Regions from separate parts of the Streptomyces sp. NPDC086777 genome, predicted to be linked through region 1. Evidence: riboswitches for the same ligand, from Rfam matches in the RefSeq annotation. Region 1 holds a riboswitch; the other holds the start of a gene.
The links. A riboswitch is a leader RNA that binds a small molecule or an ion and turns the genes downstream of it on or off. The one in region 1 is predicted to bind glycine.

Region 1 (5,285 bases):
CGGCGAGCTCGTCGCGGTGCTGCTCGATCTTGGCCCGCAGGTCGGCGACGTCGATCTCGCCGTCCTCGGCGGTCTTCACGACGACGACCTTCATGCCCGCCATGACGGCGCTGGCGGCGTTGGTCCCGTGCGCCGACGACGGGATCAGGCACACGGTCCGCTGCGCGTCGCCGTTGGCACGGTGGTAGGCGCGTACGGCGAGCAGGCCGGCGAGCTCGCCCTGCGATCCGGCGTTGGGCTGCAGCGACACCTTGTCGTACCCGGTGACCTCGGCGAGCCGCTCCTCCAGCTCCCGGATCAGGGTCAGGTAGCCCTGCGCCTGCTCGGCGGGCGCGAACGGGTGCAGCTGGCCGAACTCGGGCCAGGTGACCGGTTCCATCTCGGTGGTCGCGTTGAGCTTCATGGTGCAGGAGCCCAGCGGGATCATGCCGCGGTCCAGCGCGTAGTCCCGGTCCGCGAGCCTGCGCAGGTAGCGGAGCATCGCGGTCTCGGAGCGGTGCTGCTGGAAGACGGGGTGGGTCAGGTAGCCGTCGGTGCGCAGGACCGACTCGGGCAGCGTGTCCGCCACGACGGCGTCCAGGGCCTCGACGTCGCCCTCGACACCGAAGGCCGTCCACACGGCGCTCAGCTGGGCGCGGGTGGTGGTCTCGTCGCAGGCCATGGAGACGTGGTCGGCGTCGACGAGCCGCAGGTTGACACCGGCCTCGCGGGCGGCGGCGACGATCCCGGCGGCCTTGCCGGGCACGCGCGCGGTGAGGGTGTCGAAGTAGGAGCCGTGCACGATCTCGACACCGCCGGCGGTGAGCCCCGCGGCGAGGATCGTGGCGTAGCGGTGGGTCCGCTGGGCGATGCCCCTGAGTCCCTCGGGCCCGTGGTAGACGGCGTACATGCCGGCCATCACGGCGAGCAGCACCTGCGCGGTGCAGATGTTGCTGGTGGCCTTCTCCCGCCGGATGTGCTGCTCGCGGGTCTGCAGCGCCAGCCGGTACGCCTTGTTCCCGTCGGCGTCCACGGAGACACCCACGAGCCGCCCGGGCAGGCTGCGCGCGAACTTCTCACGGACCGCCATGTAACCGGCGTGCGGGCCGCCGAAGCCCATCGGGACACCGAACCGCTGGGTGGTGCCGACGGCGATGTCCGCCCCGAGCTCGCCCGGCGAGGTCAGCAGGGTCAGCGCGAGCAGGTCGGCCGCGACGGTGACGACCGCGCCCGCTTCGTGCGCCTGCTCGACGACCGCCTTGATGTCGCGTACGGCACCGGAGGCGCCGGGATACTGGACGAGGACCCCGCTGATCTCGCGGCCGGCGAGCTCCGCCGGAATACCGTCGCCGAGGTCGGCGACGACGACCTCCACGCCCGTCGGCTCGGCGCGGGTCCGGATCACGGCGATGGTCTGCGGCAGCGCGTCCGCGTCGACGACGAAGACGCCCTTCTTGTTCTTGCCCATGCGCAGCGACAGGGCCATGGCCTCGGCGGCCGCCGTGCCCTCGTCGAGCAGCGAGGCCCCGGAGGTGGGCAGCCCGGTGAGGTCGGCGACCACGGTCTGGAAGTTCAGCAGCGCTTCCAGGCGGCCCTGGGAGATCTCCGGCTGGTACGGGGTGTAGGCCGTGTACCAGGCGGGGTTCTCCATCACGTTGCGCAGGATGACGGGCGGCGTGAAGGTGCCGTAGTACCCCAGGCCGATCATCGAGTCGAGCACCTGGTTACGGTCGGCCAGGGACCGCAGCTCGGCCAGCACCTGGGCCTCGGTGCGGGCGCCCGGCAGGTCGAGCCGGTCGGCGTTCTTGATCACGTCCGGCACGGCGGCGGCGGTCAGCTCGTCGAGCGAGCCGTAGCCGACCTGGGCGAGCATCTTGGCCCGGGCCTCGAGATCGGGGCCGATATGGCGCTGCTCGAAGGGAATCCCCTGCTCGAGTTCGGAGAGGGAGATGCGCTGGGCGGTCATTGCGGAGGCCTCCTGGTCTGACGCGACCTTCGGGGGGTACCCCGGCACGGGTACCCCGACGGCCTCCCCCTCTGTCATCGGACCTGAGAGCTTCGCCGGTGTGTCCTTGCGGACCACCGGCTTGCACCGTCGGTGAGAGCGGACACCGTCGACGTCCGCCCTGCTTTCCAGAGTGACCTCGTCCGTGCGGTACGTGAGCCTGAGAGATTCCGGGGAGGATTTGCTCCTTCGGCGCCTCCGGTTTCCCGGAGGACTCTCCCGCACGGGGTCAGCAGCCGCTTGCCAGCCTACCAGCGGGGGCAACACCGGAGCCTTCGAGTGGCCGCCTCCTTCAATGTGCTCTTTTGTAGTGCTTACGGATGAGTTGCGACCAAGTGGAGGGCCCGTGCAGACCGACATCGATCCGCGCAACCTGATCGGCCGCAAGGCGTGCGACCGCAACGGCACGAAGATCGGCACGATCGACGAGGTGTACCTCGACGACGCGACGGGTGTGCCGGAGTGGGCGGCCATACGCACCGGCCTGTTCTCCAGGGACGCCTTCGTCCCCCTGGAGCCCAGCGAACTGGTCGAGGGCACCCTTCAGGTCCCCTTCGACCGCGCCCTGATCAAAGACGCCCCCGACTTCGGCGTGGGCCGCCACCTCTCCCCGGAACAGGAGCTCCAGCTCTACCACCACTACGGCCTGGACACGGCTCCCCCGCCCCCCTCCCGCCCGGACCACGACTTCGGCAAACTGGCGGGAACGGAGGACGCGGGGTCGTGACACCGACGGCACGTGCGGGCCGGTGGGGGCTGATCGCGCAGTTCGCCGCGCCCCTAAAAAAACATGGCTGCGGGCAGTCGTGCCGCTGGAGCGGCACGGGTGGGCACTGGGGGTCCCCCGGCCGGCGCCGGTAAGCGTCCCCCCGCCCTCAGCCCCGCCCCACGGTCACGCACGCAATCCGTCCACCGAAATCCCCGGCACCAACGGCAACGGCTCCGCCGGCTCCAGCTCAGGGTCCTCGACCCGGAACGTCCGCACTCTCCCGGGTCCCGCCGCCCCCGGCGTCTCGAACCGCACCGTCACCCGCCCGAGCCCGCTCCCCTGCACCCATCCGTGCCCGTACTCGGCATGCCGCACGTCGTGTCCCGCCGGCCACCGCCGCTCGGCGGCCTCCTGCTCCTCGGCGACCGGCTCCGCGACCTCGTCCTCCGCCGCGGACGCCGCCGTCCCCTCCCCCGCCGCCGCCTGGGCGAAGAGGTCCTCCTGGGTGTAGTCGGCCAGTCCCGTCACCCCGACCCCCAGCAGCCGTACACCCCCCGTCGTGTCCACCGAGTCCAGCAGCCGCGCCGCCGCCTCCCGCACCACCGCCGGGTCGTCCGTCGGCCCCCTGAGCGTCTCGGACCGGGTGAGCGTCGAGAAGTCGTACCGCCGTACCTTCAGCACGATGGTCCGCCCGGACAGCCCGGCCCCCCGCAGCCGCCGTACGCACCGGTCGGCCAGTCGCTGCACCTCCATCCCCACCCGCAGCCGGTCGTGGATGTCGACGTCGTAGGTGTCCTCCACCGACACCGACTTGGTCTCCCGCTCGGCCACCACGGGCCGCTCGTCACGCGCGAGGGCCATCGCGTACAGCGCGTGTCCGTGGGCCTTGCCGAGCAGCCGTACCAGCTCGTCCTCGCCCGCCTCGGCGATCTCGTCGACCGTGGTGATCCCGGCCCGCCGCAGATGGTCCCCCGTCGCCGGCCCCACCCCCGGCAGGGTCCGCACCGTCATCGGCCCGAGCATGGCGCGCTCCGTGCCCGGCTCGATCAGCACCAGCCCGTCGGGCTTGGCCTGCTCGGAGGCGATCTTGGCGAGCATCTTGGAGGCGGCGAGCCCGACGGACCCCGAGAGCCCCGTGACGGCCCGTATGTCGGCGCGCAGCCTCTCCCCCACCAGCTGCGCGGACGCGGCGTCCCAGGCCACCTCACCGGCCTCCAGATCCACGAAGGCCTCGTCCAGGCTGAGCGGCTCCACCAGCGGCGAGAGCCCGCGCAGCAGCGCCATCACCTGCTCGCTGACCGACCGGTACAGCCCGAAGCGCGGCACCAGATACGCGGCGTTCGGCGCCAGCCTGCGTGCCTGCCCCATCGGCATCGCGGAGTGCACCCCGAACACCCGGGCCTCGTAGGACGCGGTGGCCACCACACCGCGCGGTCCGAGCCCGCCCACGACCACGGCCTTTCCGCGCAGGCTCGGCTTGGACGCCTGCTCCACCGAGGCGAAGAAGGCATCCATGTCGAGATGCAGGATCGTGGGAGCGTTTCTCACATCTCCGATGCTGCACCACACCACTGACAATGCCCCGGCACGGGAGACCGTGCCGGGGCATTGTCAGGAAGCCTTCGGAGCGCCCGGAGTTCGGGGCGCCCGGCCTTCAGACCGCCCGGTTGCGCCGCCGGGCCAGTTCGTCGGCGGGGTTGTGGCCGACGAGCGTCTCGCCGGTGTCGACGCGTTCGCCGTGCAGTTGGGAGAGCGCGTTCTCCACGTCCCGCCACACCACGCCGACCGCGATCCCGAAGATGCCCTGACCGCCCTGGAGCAGGGCGTGCACCTCGTCGGGCGAGGTGCACTCATAGACCGTGGCGCCGTCACTCATGAGGGTCATGCGCTCCAGGTCGCGGAAACCGCGTGCTCTCAGGTGCTGGACGGCGGTGCGGATGTTCTGGAGGGAGACCCCGGTGTCCAGGAACCGCTTGACGATCTTCAGGACGACGACGTCCCGGAAGCTGTACAGACGCTGGGTGCCCGACCCGTGGGCGGGCCGCACGCTGGGCTCGACCAGGCCGGTGCGGGCCCAGTAGTCGAGCTGCCGGTAGGTGATGCCGGCCGCCGCGCAGGCCGTGGGCCCGCGGTAGCCGATCTCCTCGGTGGCCATGGACGCCGCCCCTCCGCCGCTCGGCACTGCGGTCGGCCGCTGCGGGGCGTGACCGGCAATGCTGCTGTGAAGCGGGGACGGACCGCTCTCCCCGAAACCGCGTCCGGGGGCACCCCCAGCCATACCGTCGCCGCTGCTTCTCACGCCGACCTCCGTCCTTGACCTGCCTTCTCGACGGTAGGCAGTCACCAGGGGCGCGTCAACGATCGCCACACTCGGCACGCCGAGTGATAATCACCCTAGGAGTGGTTTCCCGTGCCCCACCGCGGGGAAAGGCTAGCCGAATGCTCTGTCGGGAGGCCGTAGGACGCTCTCAATGGCCGCCGGCAATTGCCGATGAGTTTCGGCCGCGACCTGCTCCGAACCGGCTCGTCACCGGCCTTGCGGCACGAACCGGCCCGTCACCGACCTCCGGGTGGATGACGGGCCGTTCCGGT
Region 2 (5,285 bases), on a different contig from region 1:
CCTCGCGGGCGTCGGCGGCGGTGAGCCGCTCCGCCAGGATGCGCGCTCCGTCCACCGTACGACGCTGGCGCTCCTTGAAGTCCTCGCTCGCCGCGACCTTGAAGGAGACCGCCTTCGCCGCGATCACGTGCTCCAGGGGACCGCCCTGGAAGCCCGGGAAGACGGACGAGTTCAGCTTCTTCGCGAAGTCCTTGCGGGCCAGGATGATGCCGCCGCGCGGGCCGCCGAGCGTCTTGTGGGTGGTGGAGGTGACCACGTCCGCGTAGGGGACCGGGTTCGGGTGCAGACCCGCCGCGACCAGGCCGGCGAAGTGGGCCATGTCGACCCACAGGTACGCCTCGACCTCGTCGGCGATCCGGCGGAACTCCGCGAAGTCCAGCTGGCGCGGGTACGCCGACCAGCCCGCGATGATCACCTTCGGGCGGTGCTCCTTGGCGAGCCGTTCCACCTCGGCCATGTCGACCAGGCCGGCGTCGTCCACGTGGTACGCGACCACGTCGAACTGCTTGCCGGAGAAGTTCAGGCGCATGCCGTGGGTCAGGTGGCCGCCGTGCGCGAGGTCCAGGCCCAGGATGGTGTCCCCGGGCTGGGCCAGCGCGAACAGGGCCGCCTGGTTGGCGGAGGCACCGGAGTGCGGCTGCACGTTGGCGTACTCGGCGCCGAACAGCTCCTTCACCCGGTCGATGGCGATCTGCTCGGTGACGTCGACGTGCTCGCAGCCGCCGTAGTAGCGGCGGCCCGGGTAGCCCTCGGCGTACTTGTTGGTGAGGACCGAGCCCTGCGCCTCCATGACCGCGAGCGGAGCGAAGTTCTCCGAGGCGATCATCTCCAGGGTGGACTGCTGGCGCGCCAGTTCGGCGTCGACCGCGGCGGCCACCTCGGGGTCGAGCTCGTGCAGGGGCGTGTCCAGAAGCGACAACTCAGACATCCGTTCCACGACTCCTCAGCCGGCGGTGAAGGCGGTGTACTCGTCGGCGGAGAGCAGGTCGTCCGGCTCGTCCGTGACACGCACCTTGAACAGCCAGCCGTCCTCGAAGGGGGCCGAGTTCACCAGGGACGGGTCGTCGACGACGTCCTCGTTGACCGCGGTGATCTCGCCGGTGACCGGCGCGTACAGGTCGGACACCGACTTGGTCGACTCCAGCTCGCCGCAGGACTCGCCCGCGGTCACCGTGTCGCCGACCGCCGGGAGCTGGACGAAGACGACGTCACCGAGCGCGTTGGCCGCGTGCTCCGTGATGCCGACCGTCGCCACGCCGTCCGCGGCGGCCGTCAGCCACTCGTGCTCCTTGCTGTAACGCAGCTGCTGGGGGTTGCTCATGGCCTGAATTCTCCTGTACGCGGGGAAGTGCTGGTGAGGGGGGACTGCTGGAAACGTGCGTGACCAGCGGCGCTGTGCGCCAGGTCACGCCCAGTGGCTGCTGCCGACGGCTGCGGGGGCGGTTACTTCCGGCGCTTGTAGAACGGCAGCGGCACGACCTCGTACGGCTCGTGACTGCCCCGGATGTCCACGCCGACGCCCGCCGTGCCCGGCGCCGAGTGCGCCGCGTCGACGTACGCCATGGCGATCGGCCTGCCCAGGGTGGGGGAGGGGGCGCCCGAGGTGACCTCGCCGATCACCTCGCCACCGGAGACCACCGGGTATCCGGCGCGCGGCACCCGGCGGCCCTCGGCGACCAGGCCGACGAGCACCCGCGGCGGGTTCTGCTCGGCGCGGGCGGCGGCCTCGGCGAGCGAGGCGCGCCCCACGAAGTCGCCCTCCTTCTCGAACTTCACCACCCGGCCGAGCCCGGCGTCGAAGGGGGTGAGCGAGGTGGTGAGCTCGTGCCCGTACAGCGGCATGCCCGCCTCCAGGCGCAGCGTGTCCCGGCAGGACAGCCCGCACGGCACCAGGCCCACCGGCTCACCCGCCTTGGTCAGCGCCTGCCACAGCTCCACCGCGTGCTCCGGCTTCACGAACAGCTCGAAGCCGTCCTCGCCGGTGTAGCCGGTGCGCGCGATCAGCGCCGGGACGCCGGCGACGGTGCCGGGCAGCCCGGCGTAGTACTTCAGGCCGTCCAGGTCGGCGTCGGTGAGGGACGCGAGGATGCCGGGGGACTCCGGGCCCTGGACGGCGAGCAGCGCGTAGGCGTCCCGGTCGTCGCGGACCTCGGCGTCGAAACCGGCGGAGCGCTCCACGAGCGCGTCGAGGACCACCTGGGCGTTGGAGGCGTTGGCGACGACCAGGTACTCGGTCTCGGCGAGCCGGTAGACGATCAGGTCGTCCAGGATGCCGCCGTCGGCCCGGCAGATCATGGTGTAGCGGGCCCGGCCGACGCCCACGGAGGCGATGTTGCCGACCAGGGCGTGGTTCAGCAGGGCGGCGGCCTGCGGGCCGGTCACGGTGATCTCGCCCATGTGGGAGAGGTCGAAGAGCCCGGCCCTGGTCCGCACGGCGACGTGCTCGTCGCGCTCGGAGCCGTAGCGCAGGGGCATGTCCCAGCCGGCGAAGTCGGTCATGGTCGCGCCGAGCGAGCGGTGCAGGGCATCGAGCGCGGTACGGCGGGGTGCGGCGGAATCGGTACTGCTCATCGGTCGGTCGTCTCCCGGTGGTTCCAAGGGCATGACAGGCGAGGGCTGTCCTCCCCATCTGTCATCGGAACCTGAGAGGTTCGCCCTGACCACGGACGTGATCACGGCTTGCACCTTGGGTGGAGCCACTGACACAGCGGCCCGCTTTTCAGATGTGCCTCGCCCGCGCGGTAACGGGGCCTGAGAGATTCAAGGGAGGGACTTGCTCCTTCGGCGCCCCAGCGAAGACGGCTGGGGACTCTCCCGCGCGGATTCAAGCGGCCGGTATGCAGTTGGCGCGGACATCATTGCACGCCGCCCGGGGCCGTGGCAGGCCGGACCTGTCCCGCACCTTTGTGACCGGCTTGTGGCAGGACGTGAACGGAACCGCGAGACACCGTGCATTACCTTCTCTTTACATTATGTGGGGAAAACCTTTCCTGAACCCCCAGGGAGGACGGTCACGGTGACAAGGACCACGGCGACCACGGCATACGCGACGACGACGGGCATCGCCCTGCCCCAGCAGCCGGCGGCCCCGGCCCGCGAGCGGTGCGGCGAGCTCTCCGCACCGGTCGTCCGCGACCTGCGCGACCGCGCCGGGCACAGCCCGCACGCACTGCTCTTCGGCCCCCGGGACCTGGTCGTGGTCACCGGGCTGCCCGGCAGCGGCAAGTCCACCCTGATGCACCGCACCGTGCAGGGCATCCGCATCGACTCCCAGGACACCCGCGACCGCTGGGACGCCCGCCTGGCCCGGCTCCTGCCCTACGCCGCCTACCGCCCGCTGGTCCGCCTCGCCCACTACGGCGGGCTGCGCCGGGCCCTCGGCACCGGGGAGGGCGTGGTCGTGCACGACTGCGGGACCCAGGCCTGGGTGCGCGACTGGCTGGCCCGGGAGGCCCGCCGCCGCGGCGGCACCTTGCACCTGCTGCTCCTCGACGTCACGCCGGGCACGGCGCTGGACGGCCAGCGCGAGCGCGGGCGGGGCGTCTCCCGGTACGCCTTCCTGCGCCACCGCAGGGCGGCCGGCCGGCTGCTGCGCGCGGCGGAGAAGGGGCGGCTGCCCGAGGGCGTCGGCTCGGCGGTCCTCCTCGACCGGGCCGCCGCGGATGTACTGCGCCGGATCGCCTTCGACCGCTGAGCGGGCCGCCGACCGGCGCCGACCGGCGGGCGGCCCCGGGCGCGGTGGGACGGCCGTGGCGGGTCCGGGCCGCCTTCGCGGCCCGAACCGGCTGGTGGGGTGGCTTTGTCGGCGTCACCCGCTAGCCTTTCCAGCCTCAGTAGCGGTTTCCAGCAGGCGGTAGGCAGATGGACTTCCCGGCGGACGTTCCCGCGGACTTCCCGGCACAGGCGCACCCCCACCCGCACGGCGGGTGGCCCGGCAACGAACTGGAGGAGGTCCTGTCGGCCTCCCTCGGCGTGCCCGCTGCGGCGGGCCGGCTCATCGAGGTACTGGGCCGGAGTTTCCTGTGGATCCCGCTGCCCGAGGGCGGCGGCCCGCACAGCGGCCCGCTGGACCTGCCCACCACACAGATCGAGGGCCGGGTGTACGTGCCGGTCTTCAGCTCCGAGGAGCAGTTCCGGCTGGTGGCCGGCTCCCACTTGTCGTACACGATCGCCCCGGCGGTCGAGTTCGCCCGCGGTCTGCCCCCGCAGGTGGGCATCGCCGTGAACCCCGGGGGAGTGGTCGGTGTCCCGCTGCCGCCGGAGGCGGTCGCCCAGCTCTGCCGGGTCGGCCGCACCGAACTGGACGGCCCCACCTCCGGCGGCCGGGTCCGCCTCTTCGAACCGGACTGGCAGGACGACCCGATGGACTTCCTGGCCGCGGCGTCGGCGGAGTTCGCGGCGATCGGCGTGGTCGCCACGGCCCGCCGCTGCCTGGCCGCGGTCGAGACGGCCGACCCGGTGATGTTCGTGGGCGTCGAACTCTCCCAGTGGGAGGGCGACCTGCGCGCCCTGCCCCTGGAGGCCCTGGGCAAGGCGCTGGGCCGGGTCCCGGTGCAGTGGCCGGTGAACCTGGTCCTCCTGGATGTGGCGGACGACCCGGTGGGCCACTGGATGCGGGAGAACGTGCGCCCCTTCTACCAGTACGGCCACTGAAAGCGCCCCGTCAGGGGCGCGGGGCCGTATCCATGTGCGGCTCCGCCCCGCGGGCGCGACCGGCCGCCGACCACGCGCACCCGCCGACGGACAATCGGCCCCCGCCCCTTGGGCGCATAAGCTGTCTCCAAACGCGGGGCGCCCTCCAGACGCGGGGCACCAGATGAAGGGGCGGTAACACGTGAGCGCCAGCGGCACCGCGGCGGCCGGACAGGTCGAGCACATGCTGCGCCAGGTAACCCCCGGGCGCTACGACGCCTACGAGGCACTCCTCCGCGCCCTCGCCACGCCCTCCTCCGGCCAGATCTGGATGCTGCTCTGGCACGGCCAGGCCGGCTCCCCCGACGCCCAGTACGGGAACATGGAGGTCGAGGGCCACGGCTACGCCCCCTGCGTGACCTCGGCCCAGGAACTCTCCGCGAGCGGCTGGAACCGCTCCTACGAGGTGGTCGACGGCATCGACGTGGCCCGCACGCTCTACCCCGACCACTTCGGCCTCTGGCTCAACCCGCACGCCCCGGGCGGCGGCGTCGGCATCCCCTGGCTGGACCTGCGCCGCATCGCCACCGGCCTGGACCGCCAGCCGGCCGGGCCGCTGCGGCTCACCGAGCCGGCCATCGAGGTCCCGCAGT

Region 2: it holds a riboswitch for glycine, as region 1 does, so the genes downstream of both, gcvT (glycine cleavage system aminomethyltransferase GcvT) here and gcvP (aminomethyl-transferring glycine dehydrogenase) in region 1, are expected to answer to the same signal.

Annotation. Positions count from the first base shown of each region.
Region 1 is NZ_JBFBJI010000068.1:14,474-19,758, forward strand. Features, by position in the region: gene gcvP (aminomethyl-transferring glycine dehydrogenase) at 1-1,945, opposite strand, end outside; glycine riboswitch at 2,123-2,216, opposite strand; gene AB0472_RS44570 (PRC-barrel domain-containing protein) at 2,331-2,711, shown strand; gene AB0472_RS44575 (DNA polymerase IV) at 2,877-4,241, opposite strand; gene AB0472_RS44580 (MerR family transcriptional regulator) at 4,348-4,992, opposite strand.
Region 2 is NZ_JBFBJI010000033.1:64,916-70,200, forward strand. Features, by position in the region: gene glyA (serine hydroxymethyltransferase) at 1-919, opposite strand, end outside; gene gcvH (glycine cleavage system protein GcvH) at 944-1,321, opposite strand; gene gcvT (glycine cleavage system aminomethyltransferase GcvT) at 1,444-2,571, opposite strand; glycine riboswitch at 2,730-2,827, opposite strand; gene AB0472_RS34795 (AAA family ATPase) at 3,017-3,694, shown strand; gene AB0472_RS34800 (enhanced serine sensitivity protein SseB) at 3,862-4,653, shown strand; gene AB0472_RS34805 (enhanced serine sensitivity protein SseB C-terminal domain-containing protein) at 4,835-5,285, shown strand, end outside.